DNA from 2 places in the Sphingomonas arabinosi genome. Region 1 is predicted to be linked to the other one. Evidence: predicted binding sites of a transcription regulator. Region 1 holds the regulator's gene; the other holds the start of a gene.
The links. The regulator LexA, encoded in region 1, represses DNA repair genes until DNA is damaged. The targets are predictions, from matches to a motif close to GTTCCNCNCTTGTTCT.
Positions count from the first base shown of each region.

Region 2: the regulator LexA is predicted to act here: its motif matches at 2,585-2,600, upstream of U1708_RS17555 (ImuA family protein).

Region 1 covers NZ_JAXOJN010000002.1:540,168-547,805, forward strand. Annotated here, with positions in the region: gene trpC (indole-3-glycerol phosphate synthase TrpC) at 1-615, shown strand, start outside; gene moaC (cyclic pyranopterin monophosphate synthase MoaC) at 612-1,079, shown strand; gene U1708_RS05335 (energy transducer TonB) at 1,171-1,911, opposite strand; gene U1708_RS05340 (molybdopterin molybdotransferase MoeA) at 2,444-3,625, shown strand; gene lexA (transcriptional repressor LexA) at 3,694-4,368, shown strand; gene U1708_RS05350 (ComEC/Rec2 family competence protein) at 4,359-6,524, opposite strand; gene gltX (glutamate--tRNA ligase) at 6,615-7,638, shown strand, end outside.
Region 2 covers NZ_JAXOJN010000014.1:47,009-54,646, reverse strand. Annotated here, with positions in the region: gene U1708_RS17585 (hypothetical protein) at 1-503, shown strand, start outside; gene U1708_RS17580 (hypothetical protein) at 612-776, shown strand; gene U1708_RS17575 (SOS response-associated peptidase) at 851-1,474, opposite strand; gene U1708_RS17570 (HU family DNA-binding protein) at 1,523-1,792, opposite strand; gene U1708_RS17565 (hypothetical protein) at 1,858-2,010, shown strand; gene U1708_RS17560 (hypothetical protein) at 2,004-2,219, opposite strand; gene U1708_RS17555 (ImuA family protein) at 2,621-3,382, shown strand; gene U1708_RS17550 (Y-family DNA polymerase) at 3,297-5,081, shown strand; gene U1708_RS17545 (error-prone DNA polymerase) at 5,078-7,638, shown strand, end outside.

The DNA.
Region 1 (7,638 bases):
GAGGTCAAGAAGGCCAGCCCCTCGAAAGGCCTGATCCGAGCCGACTTCGACCCCGTCGCCCACGCCCGCGCCTATGAAGCCGGGGGCGCCGCGTGCCTGTCCGTGCTGACCGACGAAAAGTGGTTCCAGGGCTCCGACGCATACCTGACCGCCGCCCGAGACGCAGTCTCGATCCCGGTCCTGCGGAAGGATTTCATGGTCGACCCGTGGCAGTCGACCGAGGCACGCGCGATCGGCGCCGACTGCATCCTGATCATCGTCGCCGCGCTCGACGACATCCAGATGGCCGAGATCGAGGCCTCCGCGCTCGAATGCGGGATGGACGTGCTGGTCGAGGTCCATGACGCGCACGAGATGGAGCGCGCGCTGCGGCTCAAGTCGCGGCTGATCGGCGTCAACAACCGCGACCTGCGCGACTTCACCGTCGACTTCCAGCGCACCTACGACCTCGTCGGCAAAGCGCCCAAGGACTGCACCTTCGTCGCCGAGAGCGGCCTCACGACCCGCGCGGAACTCGACGCGATGGCCGAGCACGACATCCGCTGCTTCCTGATCGGCGAAGCGCTCATGCGCCAGGACGACGTCGAAGCCGCAACGCGCGCTCTCGTCGGATGACCGGCCTCACCCACATCGACGAAGCCGGCGCGGCTCGCATGGTCGACGTCGGCGGCAAGGCGGTCACCGCGCGCGAAGCCGTCGCCTCCGGCCGCATCACCATGTCCACCGAGGCCGCCGCGGCGATCGGCGCCGGCACCGCGAAAAAGGGCGACGTCCTGGCCGTCGCGCGCGTCGCCGGCATCATGGCCGCCAAGCGCACCAGCGACCTGATCCCGCTATGCCACCCGCTCCCGCTGACCAAGGTCGAGATCGACCTCGTCGTCGACGAAACCGGCGTAACCGCCACCGCCACCGCCTCGACCGAAGGCAAGACCGGCGTCGAAATGGAAGCGCTCACTGCCGCAACGGTCACGCTCCTCACGATTTACGACATGGCCAAGGCCATCGACAAAACAATGGTCCTCTCAGACATCCGCGTCCGAGCAAAGAGCGGCGGCAAATCCGGCAACTGGACCGCGTAAAAAAACCCTCTCCCTAGAGGGGAGAGGGAGAGACGCCGAAGGCGGCGAAGGGTGAGGGCAAGCCAAGCAAAGCGCGCTCGGCTAAAGCCCCTCAATCCCCATCCATAGACCAGTCGTGACTCTCCACGATGGTAGACTCCACCGGTCGCCCCGCCGCATCCAGCGAAGGGTCATACCGAAACCGCTGCTCGATCAGCCGGCACGTGAGATCATCCAGCACCCGGCTCCCGCTAGACCGCGTCACCCGGCACCGCGACACCCGCCCATTGGTCTGAACCAGATACCGCACGAACACCCGCCCCCGGATCCCCGTCTCGGCGGCCTCGCGCGGATAATCCGAGTCCCGCAACCGCCCGCTGCGCCACTCCGGTGGTGTTTCCTCACCCCCACCGCCGTCGCCATCGCCATACCCCCCGCTCCCGGTCCCATTACCGATCCCGCCACTCCCGGTCCCCGGCCCGCGAACGTTCGAAGCCCCCGAAGTCGCCTCCGCCCCCACCCCAGCCTTCTCCGCCACCACGACAGGCGGGGGCACGACGATCGGCACGATCGGCGGCGGCGCCACCACCTCGGTAGCCTTCGACTTCAGATTAGGCGGCGACGCAGCCCCCTCGGGCTTACGGCTAGGCGACGGCCGAGGCCTGACCTTCTCCTCGGGCGGCGGTGGCGGAGGCGGCGCAGCATCGAACACCTTCAACGCATCGGTAACCGCCGCCGGCATCGTCACCACCAGCCCCGACAGCAGCGCATAACCAAGCATCCCCGGCAGCAGCACCGCACCCACCGCCGCCCCGATCCTGTCTTTCGCCCGAGGCGTATAGCGTGTCATCATGCTGATCTGGTGTCTCTTTCCTCCAAACAAAGCCCCGCGCGCCATGAACGCGCGCTGGCCGAGCACCCAGAGGACCCGATCACGGACCAACCCACATCCGTCATCGCAGAAGAAGCGCGCCGCCCACCCAAATAAAATACCACCCCGGCGAAGGCCGGGGCCCAGTTGGGAAAGCCGAGGCAATAACGAGCGACGTCCGCCCAACACTTGTTCTCCCGCGAAGGCGGGGACCCAGACTGGACTCCCGCCTTCGCGGGAGAACAAGGAGGCGGTAACTAACGTATGATATCGATCGAGCCAGACTGCTCGCTCGCCGAGCCACCAACGCCCCTAGCGGGCCCGCACCCCACACCCGCTAACCCAACAACACCTGTCCTACACACCAGACCCATGGCAAAGCACGGAACATACCCACGCACCCTGCGCTTCCCCCATACGAAACCGCCCCAAGGCGCAAACCGCCAAACTGCTCCCAGCGTCTATACTTCCTATACTTCACTTTTCAGAAACGCCCGAAAACAGAGTCTTACGCATGACCCTAGTCCCCGTCGCCGAAGCCCAGACCCGCCTCTTCGCCATGGCCCCCCGCGTCGGCAGTGAGGCTGTGGCTTTACGCGAAGCCGCCGGCCGCTGGGCCGCAGAGGACATCCTCGCCCGCCGCACGCAGCCCGCCGCCGACCTCTCGGCGATGGACGGCTATGCGATCCGCTTCGAAGACCTCCCCGGCCCCTGGAAAGTCATCGGCGAAAGCGCCGCCGGCCGCCCCTTCACCGGCAAAGTCGCCCCTGGCCAGGCCACCCGCATCTTCACCGGCGCCGCGGTGCCCGACGGCGCCGACACCGTCATGGTCCAGGAAGAAGCCGAACGGGACGGCGCAACGCTGATCCTAGCCGGCGAAGGTCCGCCGACATTCGGCCGCAACACCCGCCGCAAAGGCCTCGACTTCTCGACCGGCACCCGCCTGATCGCCGCCGGCGACCGCCTCAGCCCCGCGCGCATCGCCGTCGCCGCGACCGGCGGCCACGGCAGCCTCACCGTCAACCGCCGCGTCCGCGTCGCCGTTGCCGCCACCGGCGACGAACTCGTCCCCCCCGGCTCGACGACCGACGGCGTCGCACTGCCCGAATCAAACGGCATCATGTTGGCGGCAATGCTCGCCGACATGCCCGTGGACATCGTCGACCTCGGCATCCTTCCCGACAATCTCGAAGTCCTGCGCGAGGCCTTTGCCAGCGTCCAGGCCGACCTGCTGGTCACCACAGGCGGCGCCTCGGTCGGCGACCACGACCTGGTCCGCCCCGCAATCGAGGCGGCCGGCGGCTCCATCGATTTCTGGCGGATCGCACTGCGCCCCGGCAAGCCGATGATGGCTGGCCGGATCGGCGAGATGATGGTGCTCGGTCTCCCCGGCAACCCGGTATCCGCGTTCGTCACCGCAACGCTGTTCGTGAAGCCGGTCGTCGCGCACATGGCCGGTGCGCGCGACCCGCTCCCCCAGTCGACCCACGCGCTGCTCGGCGAAGACCTCCCCGCCAACAATGCCCGCACCGACTATCTCCGCGCCGAACTGCGCGACGGCAAGGCCTATGCCTCGACGATCCAGGACAGCTCGATGCTCCTCACGCTCGCCCGCTCGACCTGCCTGATCGTCCGCGCCGGCAATGCGCCGGTGGCACGGACAGGCGAATCGGCGGAAATCCTCGTTATCGCGTGATACGGACGCTTGACGGCGTTAATTATGTTCCATAGAAGTTCCCAGTCTGTTCCGGACGGAGAACCGCCATGCTCACGCGCAAGCAGCACGAACTCGTCTGCTTCATCAACGATCGCCTCAACGAAACCGGCGTCTCGCCGTCGTTCGAGGAGATGAAGGATGCGCTCGACCTCAAGTCGAAGTCAGGCGTCCACCGTCTGATCAGCGCGCTCGAGGAGCGCAACTTCATCCGCCGCCTGCCGAACCGCGCGCGCGCGCTCGAAGTGCTGCGCATGCCGGAGCGTGCGGAGAAAAAGGCGCCGTCGAAGGCGTCGAACGTCAAGGCGGCCCCCACCGCCGCCACGCCACAACCGGCCAACGACGTCATCGAGATACCCCTCCATGGCCGCATCGCCGCCGGCGTCCCTATCGAGGCGTTCGAAGGCAGCACGATGCTAGCCGTCCCCGCCGCGCTGCTCGGCACCGGCGAACACTACGCGCTCGAAGTCTCCGGCGATTCGATGGTCGAAGCCGGCATCCTCGACGGTGACTACGCGCTGATCCGCCGCACCGAGACCGCCCGAGACGGCGAGATCGTGGTCGCGCTGATCGAAGACAGCGAAGCCACCCTGAAATACTTCCGCCGCGAAGGCGCCATGGTCCGCCTCGACCCGGCCAACCGCGCCTACGACCCCCAACGCTACGCCCCCGCGCAGGTTCGCGTCCAAGGCAAACTCTCCGGCATCCTCCGCCGCTACGACTGAACCGCTCCATCGCGGAGCCGAGCGTGCCGCGAACTGAACGAGCGCGCGGCACGCTCAAGAACAGGCGGATCGCGCCAGGAATGGCGATCGCCCGCATTCAGTATCGTTACGACCGTCCCCGTCCTCAAGGTCAGCGCGACCCCGCCCGTCCGTCGCAGAACGCGGCGATCCAGCTTCAGCCACCGAGGCACGCAACGTTTCGGCAGACCGCGTTCGCTGACCACGACGTCAGCGCTGCGACAGGCGGCGATCAGTTCGCCGATCGGCACCATATAAGCGCTGCGGGTCGCGAGGATCCGCCACATCCTTCCCCGAGCGGCGATATCGGTGACGCATAGATCATGACTACATCGAGCGTCGAGCTGATCCGCGAGCAACAGCGGCTCGCCATCCACCCCGCCATTCTCGGCGAGCATGTCCCGCGTATAGTCCCCAGCCCGATCACGCAGCATAGCCAACCCCGCCGCCGTCCGCACCGCAACATGGCGACCGTCACCCGTAACGAGAACGTCAGGCGCCGGCGTCGTCAGCGCCCAGATCGCTCCGGCCACCAGCGGCAGCAGTCCCAATCGCCGCAACCGCGTCCGCCACAATGCAATCCAAATCCCTCCAACGACCATCAGCGCAAACGCCGCCGTCGGCATCGCCGGCAAGGACCGCACCGAACCGGGGGCGCCAGCGACGATATGTGCAAGCCACAAAAGCACATCGAGCGAGCGCTGCACCAGCCACCAGATCGGCGCGCCCAAGCCGCCGGCGTCGAGCAGCAACGCGAGCGCTTCCAACGGCATCACGACGAATGTCGTCAACGGAATCGCGACGATGTTGGCGAACGCCCCGTACAGCCCGGCCTTGTGGAAATGATACACCGCGATCGGCATCAGCGCGAATTCGACCAGCAGCCCCGTCAGCAACAACGACGCGACGCCCCGCGCCAGCTTGCGCCCTCGCCCCTCGTCATGCGGCCCGAAGAACGCGCGGATCACCGGATGTTCGTGCAGCGCCATGATCGCGGTGATCGCCGCGAACGACAGTTGGAAGCTCGGCCCCGCCGCCGATTCGGGCAACACCAGCATGACGCACGCCGCCCCCGCCGCGACGAGCCGCAACGTCATCGCCTCGCGCCCCATCGCCAGCGCCGCCAGCACGAGCAGCGCCGCGACGCAGGACCGGATCGTCGGAACCTGGCTGCCAGTCAGCAACGTATAGCCGATAGCTGCCGCCGCACCCGCCAACGCGGCAATCACCGGCAGTCGCGCGTGCAAGGCCAGCCACGGACTGAGCGCCAGCAGACGCAACACGATCAGCATTGTCGCCGCCACCGCCGCAGTGATGTGCAATCCGCTCACCGACAGCAAATGCGCGAGACCCGCCCGACGCATCGCCTCCGAATCCTCCTCGCTGATCGCGCCGACGTCGCCGGTCGCAAGCGCTGCGGCGATTCCGCCCGCGCTGCCATCCAGCCGCGATACAATATGGTGCGACAGCGCGACGCGGATGCCGGCCCCCGATTCGCTCGGCCTTGTCACGACCACCGGTGCGAAGCCACGCCCGGTCGCACCGATCCCGCCGAACCATGCGACGCGCGCGAAGTCGTAGGCGCCCGGCACCGCGGGGAGCGGCGGTGGCATCAGCCGTGCTCGCAACTGGATGACCGCCCCCGTCCCCAGCAGCTTCGGCGCATCCGCTTCCGCCAGATTGACGCGGACGCGGTACGGCAAGGCGACCGGCTGCCCGCCGGTCTCCACCCCCTTCCCCACCGGCAATACCGTCAGCCGCACCAGCTTCCGCGCCACCAGTGGCTCGATCGCCTCGACCTTCGCCGAGAAAATTGCGATCGTCGGACCGCCCAGAACCGGCCGCGCCACCCATTCCGACCGCGCCCAGATCAACCCGAGCCCCAGCGCCGCCGTCAGCAACCCGATCGCCAGCGCGCGCGCCGCACGCCCGCCCTGCCCCACGGCCAGACATGCCAACCCGCCTGCGACCAACAGCAGCACCGCGACGCACCACGCCGCCGGGTCCGGCAACGCGAACCACAAAGCGATCCCGCCGCCCAGCATCACCGGCAGCCACAACACCAGCTGGTCGCGCTCTGCCTCCAGCCAGCGCTCCACGGCCAGCCCGACGATAGCCCCCCATCGCGGCACGCCCATTTGTCGCCGCCAAGGACGCATGCTAGGGGCGGCGACGGCTGTCATGGCCATCGTTTCTCCATTGTTTCATCAGTCTGGGAGCACCCGCGGTTGGGCGCAATATCTGATACGGGCACCGCCAATCCGGCCGCACCCGTGGTTACCCGTTTCGCTCCGTCGCCGACGGGGTTCCTGCATCTCGGCGGCGCGCGCACCGCGCTGTTCAACTGGCTGTTCGCAAAGGCGAACGGGGGTAAGTTCCTATTGCGGATCGAGGATACCGACCGGGTCCGCTCGACCCAGCCGGCGATCGACGCGATCATCGACGGGATGCGCTGGCTCGGGCTCGACTGGGACGGCGACGTCGTCATGCAGTTCGCCGGCGCCGAACGCCACGCGCAGGTCGCGCACGAGATGGTCGCGAACGGCCACGCCTATCGCTGCTACATGACCAACGACGAGATCGCCGCGATGCGTGCCGAGGCGCAGGCCGCGAAGAAGCCGCTTCGCATTCGCAGCCCTTGGCGCGATCGTCCGGCGAGCGAGGCCCCCGATCTTCCGCATGTCGTCCGCCTGCGCGCGCCGCAGGAGGGCGCCGTCACGATCGAGGACCGCGTACAGGGCGCAGTTACGGTCAAGAACGAAGAGATTGACGACCTCGTCCTGCTCCGTTCGGACGGCACGCCCACTTATATGCTCGCGGTCGTCGTCGACGATCACGACATGGGCGTCACGCACGTCATCCGCGGCGACGATCATCTCAACAACGCGTTCCGCCAGTTGCCAATCTACCGCGCAATGGGCTGGCCCGAACCGATTTACGCGCACATTCCGCTGATCCACGGCCCGGACGGAGCCAAGCTGTCGAAGCGTCACGGCGCGGTCGGTATCGAGGCGTACCGCGACGAGATGGGCATTCTGCCCGAAGCGTTCGACAATTACCTGCTCCGGCTCGGCTGGGGTCACGGCGACGACGAGATCATCAGCCGCGAGCAGGCGGTCGAGTGGTTCGACCTGTCGGGCGTTGGCAAATCGCCCTCGCGCTTTGACTTGAAGAAGCTCGAGAACCTCAACGGGCATTATATCCGCGAGGCTGACGACGCGCGCCTCGCACAGCTGGCCGCCGACCGACTCG
Region 2 (7,638 bases), on a different contig from region 1:
TGTGTCTCATCGTGGGTGACAGCACCGGCGTCGGCACGGCTTCGGCTCTGGCGGCTCAGGGGGTCCGGTGCGAGATCCACGCCCGCGTAGGCGCTAGCTCGGCCGAGGTGGCGAAAACGTGGAAGGGCAGTCCTCCGGTCGCGCGCGCCCTGCTCGCGATCGGCTCGAACGATCCGACAAACCCCTCGCTGACGCGCAATCTCGTCTTTGTGCGTCAGCGCGTCACGGCTGCGCGCGTGACCTGGCTGTTGCCATACAACACGACTGCGGCGCGCGTGGTCGCGAGGGTCGCCACCACATTCGGGGATCAGATCGTGCCGCTATCGTTTCAGCCGTCGGCCGACCGCGTCCATCCGCGGAGCTATCGACCTGTTGCGGCCAGCCTCGGCTGGAAAGATGTTTCCGGATTCCGGCACGTCGTTTCCGCGCCACCCGCCATCGTCGCTCGACCGGCACTCCCGACTGAGCCCCGCCAGCGGGCGACAGTCATCCTTATGCAATGACCGGAAGGATGCCGACCTATGCCTTCGCCCGAAATACCGACACAGATTGCCGACGACCAATCATCAGAAAGCATTGCCGCTGCTTTCAGAGCGCAAGCATACGATCTCATGGACAGGTCACCGATCGCCGCAGCTCACCTCGTCCTCGCTGCCGCGACACTCGCCCCGGAATGTGACGACGAGCGAGACGTCGCCGACCAGTTCTCATTTGTCATCGCCGACTTCGCGATGGGGCTCGCAAGGATCCATCATCGCGCCCGCGCCCGCCTATAATCGAAGAGCGCCTTTCCTGGGCTCCACGAGCGCGTTGCGGTTGATCACCTCGATCGCGTCGCTGCTGAGGGTGGTCATTCGACGCGCATCAGCTGGGAGGGGTAGGGCGCCACGGCATCCTTCAGCTCATCCCAAGGCGCCGAGAGCCACCGATCGTAGTCCTCGTCGTGCAGGATCACGGGCATCGCCTTCGGGTGAATGGGAGCCACGACAGCGTTCGGCTCGGTGGTCAGGAAGCCATAAGCGTTGCCACGCTCGGTCGGCCGCCAGATGCCGGCGAAGGCGAAGATCGGCCGGCTAGGAACTTCGAACCAGTGAAGCGGCTTTTTCCCGTCCTCGCCCGGGGCCACTCCGTACTCCGAAAAGGCAGTCACCGGCACCAGGCAGCGCCGTGCCGGCGTCGTCAGCATGGACCGCCAGAAGCTTGAGCTGAGATTCCGCACGTTCGTGACGTATTTCGTCAGCTTGGCGGCCGGATCCCGCTTGCTCGGCACCTGGGTAGGGACGCCCCATTCCATGCGCTCAATCTTCCGATCGGCGCCGTCCTGGACCACCACTGCTCCGTAGAACGGCGTCTTCTTACCAGTCGGAAAGACGTCGCCGGCCGGAAACGTCTCGTCCGGCTCATAGGGCGGGCGGATGCCGAACGTCGCAGCCACCTCGGCCTGCTTCGCCGTCAGCCGATACCGATTGCACATCCGCGCCTCCCATCCGGCGCCGGCAGACTGGTCGCCAGCGCGCTTACCTCAGAGCTTGTCCTTGAAGCCCTTCGCAGCTGTGAAGGTGACCTTCTTGGAGGCTGCGATTGTGATCGCCTCCCCGTTCGATGGGTTTCGGCCCTGACGTTCCGGCCGGTCCTTCACCGTAAACTTCCCGAAGCCGTTGATCGAGACTTCCTCACCCTTCACCGCAGCGTCTGCAATCTGATCGAAAACAGCATTGATTGCCTTCTTCGCATCCGCCTCGCTCGAGCCGGTCGCACCCGCAACGCCTTTGGCCAATTCACCAATGTTCATGCTAGATCTTCTCCGTTGATTAAAACGGTGAGACCTTAGCCATCGCGAGCGATGATACAACGACCGTGCTGGACGAGGCGAATGCCGCAGCCGTCCGCTTGATGGTCGAGAGGCTGGCCGACCATGACGTGATCAAGGTGTTCAACCTGACCGGCGGGCTGGGACCTGTCGCAGATCTTGCTGCCGAGCAGATGAAAATACGGGAGCTGGATTACTGAACCCGCGCGATCCGTTCGCGTGTGACGCGCGGATCTTCGTACAAGTCGCGGACGGCGCGAACACGAAAGAGGTTCCACCAGCGCTGCCAACGATGCTCGGCCGCGTCGTGGAGCATGTGGCACCGCTGACATAGCGCCTTGAGGTTGGCAGGAGCGTTGTTGCCTGGGTCGTGGTCGAGATGGGCACATGCCAGGACTACGAAGGTCATCCGTACAGAGGCGAGGACGAAGCCCCCTTTGATCGCAATGCGCTTGCCTCGATCCGAGCGCCAACACCTCGATTCCGCATCCCACCACCGCCCGTCGCCGAGATGGGCCACACGGCGGAGATGCGGACGAGCACACCGCTCGCAGCGCGCGCCGGCACGCTCGAAACGAACCGATCGCGAGATCTGTTGCCAGTCGATCGGATAGAGCCAGCGGTTCTCAGGGCGGATCGGCATAGCGATTCTATGAGTCAGGCGCGCCCAGAACGGAAGCGCTTTTTCCGCTTTGTTTGCGGTCCGTTGCGCAGCCGTTCCGCCTGAATCGATGAACCGATTGAATGCGAGCTTGACCGATGAAGCCCGGTAACGGAACATAAAGGGAACGAGTAGAGTCTTAGAACATGATGTCCGCCGCCCTCGATTCCTTCGCGCCCAGCATAGCGCACCTGCGGACGATCGCCACGCCAGTGACGGAGTACCGGGTGCTGCCATTCGGCGTCGACGAGATCGACAGCAGGCTCGGAGCAGGGGGATTGCGCGCCGGTGCGCTTCACGAGGCAACCGCGCAGAGTGCGGCGCTGGTCGACGATGCGGCAACGACGCTGTTCCTTGCCGGGATCGCCGCCCGCGAGGCTGCGAACACCGGAGGTCCCGTTCTATGGGCGAGCTGCAGGGCCGACCTGTACGCTCCCGCCTTGGAGCAAGCCGGCCTCGCCTCTGCCAACGTCATCTACGCTCAGTCGCAGGACGATGCCGCGCTACTGGCCGTGATCGAGGATGCGGTCCGAGACGGCACACCTTCGGCCATCATTGCAGAAGCGAGCAAGGTAGCGATGGTCGCAACGCGTCGCTTGCAGCTGGTGGCAGCAGAAGCCGACATGCCGGTGCTACTTCTCCGCCGTCGCCGCGGCCGTGACCAGGATCCGTTTTCCGAGCCTTCCGCTGCCTGGACGCGCTGGCGGATCGGCTCCGCGCCTTCGGCGCGCTTGGACGTCGCGGGTGTGGGAAGAGCGCGGTGGTCGGTTGAACTCGCACGCCAGCGCGGTGGTGCATCCTTCTCCCTGATTGTGGAGGGCAGCGATGAGACGGGTCGTCTCGCTGTTCCTGCCGAACTTGGCCATCGAGCGGCTGAGACGGCTGGAACAGCCCGCTATGCGGCCGCCTGAGCGGCCCTCTTTGCAACTGCCGATAGACGACGACCCGGGTGCCTGTTCGGTGCCGCGGGGCGGCGGTTGGCGACCTGGTGCCAAGTGGGCGCGATCCAGCGCGCAGTCGCGCGAAGAAGTCGAGGCTCAGATCGCGTCACTGCCGGTCCACGCCCAGCCGCCCATGCGTGAGCTTGGCAGGAGATCCGAAGCGGCAAGCCACCCGTACAAGGCCCCGACGCTCGCTCCGCGGGTTATCGCGCCTGCCGCAGCTCCGGTCCAACACGCGCCGGTCGCGCTCGTCGGAAAGGTCGGTAGGCGGGAGGAGGTAGTCGCCGCCTGCACCGGCGCGCAGGCACTCGGCATCCACCCCGGCATGGCGGCGACCCATGCACGTGCGCTGGTGTCGGATCTCGACTTCCGTCCGGCAGAACCTGACGCTGACGCGGCGCTGCTCGACAGGCTGGCGTTGTTGGCGGTCAGGCGCTGGTCCCCGATCGCGGCCGTGACGCCGCCAGACGGCCTCTGGATCGATCTCGCCGGCTGCGACCACCTCCACGGCGGTGAGGAGCGGTTCTGCCGGCGTCTGGTTGCCTTCTGCCGTCGTGCAGGCTTCACCGCGCGCGTTGCCGTCGCAGACACCCCTGGCGCTGCCCATGCGCTGGCTCGCTTCGGCAAGGGTGACCTCATCCGCGTCGGACCTCACGGGACAGCGGACGCACTTGCTCCGCTGCCGCTCGCAGCATTGCGGCTCGCACCCACGGCGCTGGCCGCAGCGCGTAAGTTCGGCTTCGACCGGATCGCAGATCTGCTGCCGGTCGCGCGCGGGCCGTTAGCGCGTCGTCTTGGCCTGCCCGCAATCACCCGGCTCGATCAGGCACTAGGCGGCGTCCCAGAGCCGATCACGCCACGTGACGACCCGGAGGTGCCCGCAGCCGAGCGCCGGCTACTAGAGCCGATCGGGACCGCCGAGGCGATCGAGCAGGTCATGGGCGACCTGCTGCGCGATCTCGCCGTCGTCCTGCAGGCGAAAGGGCTAGGTGCTCGGTCTCTTCGCCTGACATGCTTGCGCGTCGACGGCACCGAGCAGCTCGTGGCAGTCGGCACCTCTCGGCCGACGCGCGAGGTCTCGCATCTGCTGCGGCTTCTGAAGCTGCGCATCGAGCGCATCGATCCAGGCATGGGCATCGAGCAATTCATGCTTGTTGCCCCGCATACCGAGCCACTCGACGCCGTCGATCTCGGTGCCGTCCTGGCAGGCGAAACGCTGGTGCGCGATCCGTCGCGGCTGGTCGACGTCATTGCCGGCCGCATTGGTGTACGCTCGGTCTTCCGCATCGCCCCGGTCGAAAGTCATGTGCCGGAGCGAGCCGTCGCCCACTCCGACCCGAATGAGGTTCCGGGAAACTGGCCCGCTTGGCAACGTCCGATCCGCCTTTTCGCGCATCCAGAGCCGCTGCACCGGGTGTTGGCACTGATGCCCGACCAGCCTCCACGCCGGTTCGAGTGGCGTGGCAAGACCTACAAGGTGGTTGCCGGTGACGGGCCTGAGCGCGTCCATGGCGAGTGGTGGCGCCGCGACGCGGAGGTGTGGGCCGTCCGGGACTACTACAGGGTCGAGGACGAGACTGGCGGCCGCTTCTGGGTGTTCCGCCGCGGAGACGGCTTCGAGGACGATACAGGCGATCTGTCCTGGTGGATGCACGGGGTCTTCGGGTGACCCACTATGTCGAGCTCCAGGTGCTCACCCACTTCTCGCTCCTGCGCGGGGCATCCAGTCCGGAGGAGCTGTTCGCGGCCGCGGCGTTGCTCGGCTATCCGGCGATCGGGGTCAGCGACATCGGCACCGTTGCCGGCGTCGTCCGGGCATGGGAGGCGCAGAAGGCGACCGGCGTCCGCTCAATCGCCGGCACTCGCGTTGATCTATCCTGCGGCCGTCGCCTGCTGCTCTACCCCACCAACCGGCCTGCGTGGTCGCGGATTACGCGTCTGCTGACGGTTGGTAAGACGCGGGCAGGGAAGGGCGGTTGCCTCCTTCACTGGCACGATCTCGAACCATGGTCCGAGGGCGTTGTCGCGATCCTGCTGCCTCACGAGGCGGACGAGGATAACCTTGCGGCGCTGAGGGACCTGAAGGCGGTCTACGGGCGGCGCGGCTACATGGCGCTGTTCCAGCGGCGCCGGCCGGGAGACGCGGTCCGGATCGATGCGCTTGCCCGCCAGGCGGGCGGTGCCGGCGTGCGCGCCGTCGTTACCGGCGATGTACTCTACCACGCGCCGGAAGCGCGGCTGCTGCAGGACGTGGTCACGGCGGTGCGCGAGAAATGCACCGTCGACGAGCTTGGCTATCGCCGCGAGGTGAACGCCGATCGCGCGCTGAAATCGCCCGACGAGATGGTCCGGCGCTTCCGCGCCTATCCCGACGCACTGCAGGCGAGCGTCGACATCTCGCGGATCTGCACCTTCGATCTTGGCGAGCTTCAGTATCAGTACCCGCATGAGAAGCTGATCGACGGGCTGACCGCGCACGAAGCGCTGCAGCGCTTGGCAGACGAGGCTGTCGACCGGATGTTCGATGGCAACGTGCCCCAGGCCTACACTGACCAGATCACGCATGAGATGCGGCTGATCGGCGAGCTTGGCTACGCGCCTTACTTCCTGACTGTCTACGCGATCGTCCGCGAAGCACGCCGGCGCAGTATCCTCTGTCAGGGCCGCGGCTCGGCCGCCAACTCCTGCGTCTGCTTTGTCCTCGGCGTCACCTCGATCGACCCGATTAAGCACGAACTGCTGTTCGAGCGCTTCGTGTCCGGGGAGCGTCGTGAGCCGCCCGATATCGACGTCGACTTCGAGCATGAGCGCCGGGAAGAGATCATCCAGTGGATCTACGAGACCTATGGGCGCAACCACTCCGCCCTGACAGCGGTGGTGCAGCGGTATCGCGCCCGGGGCGCAGTACGCGACGTGGGCAAGGCGCTTGGGCTGCCCGAGGACCTGACCTCCTCGCTTGCGGGCCTCGTCTGGGGCTGGTCAGCAGAAGGTGTCGGCGAGAAGCAGGTCGACGAGCTGAACCTCGACATAGGCGATCGCCGGCTGCGGCTGACACTGGAACTCGCCCGCAAGCTGATCGGCGTGCCGCGCCACATGTCGCAGCATCCTGGTGGCTTCGTTCTGACCCATGACCGCCTCGATGACCTAGTGCCGATCGAGCCCGCTGCGATGGAGGATCGGCAGATAATTGAGTGGGATAAGGACGACATCGACGCACTCAAATTCATGAAGGTGGACGTTCTCGGCTTGGGCATGCTTGGCTGCATGAACCGCGCCTTCAATATGCTCGAAGCGGACAAGGGGCTACGCGTCGGCTTGGCTGACCTGCAGGACGATGATCCCGACGTTTACGCCATGATCCAGAAGGCTGACACGCTCGGCACCTTCCAGATTGAAAGCCGCGCGCAGATGTCGATGCTGCCGCGCATGAAGCCTCGCCGCTTCTACGACCTTGTTATTCAGGTCGCGATCGTGCGGCCGGGCCCCATCCAGGGCGACATGGTCCATCCGTATCTGCGCAGGCGAGAGGGTCTGGAAAAGCCCGAGTACCCGCGGCCCGAGCTACGCGCCGTGCTGGAGAAGACACTCGGCGTGCCGCTCTTCCAGGAGCAGGCGATGAAAGTCGCGATCGTCGGTGCCGGCTTCACGCCTGCCGAGGCGGATCAGCTGCGGCGCGCCATGGCGACGTTCAAGTTCACTGGCGGTGTCTCGCACTTCTCGGAAAAGCTGGTCAACGGCATGGTCGAGCGCGGCTACCCGCGCGAGTTTGCCGAGCGAACCTTCCGCCAGCTCGAAGGCTTCGGATCATATGGCTTTCCAGAGAGCCACGCAGCGTCTTTCGCCAAGATCTCCTACGCATCCTCGTGGATGAAGCATCATCATCCAGACGTGTTCTGCGCTTCGTTGATGAACGCGCAGCCGATGGGCTTCTACGCGCCGGCTCAGATCGTCCGTGATGCCCGCGACCACGGCGTCGAGGTGCGACCGCCCTGCGTGAACGCGAGCCGTTGGGATTGCACCTTAGAGAAGACGGGCGGGCGCTACCTCGCTGTGCGGCTAGGCCTGCGGCAGATCCGCGGCCTGTCGAACGCTGATGGTGCCAAGATCGTCGGGGCGCGTACCACCACCGCCTTCGAGAGCGTCGAAGACGTCTGGCGGCGATCGGGGGTCCAGCGGGCCGCAATCGAGAAGCTGGCAGATGGCGATGCCTTTCACGGCTTCAGCGT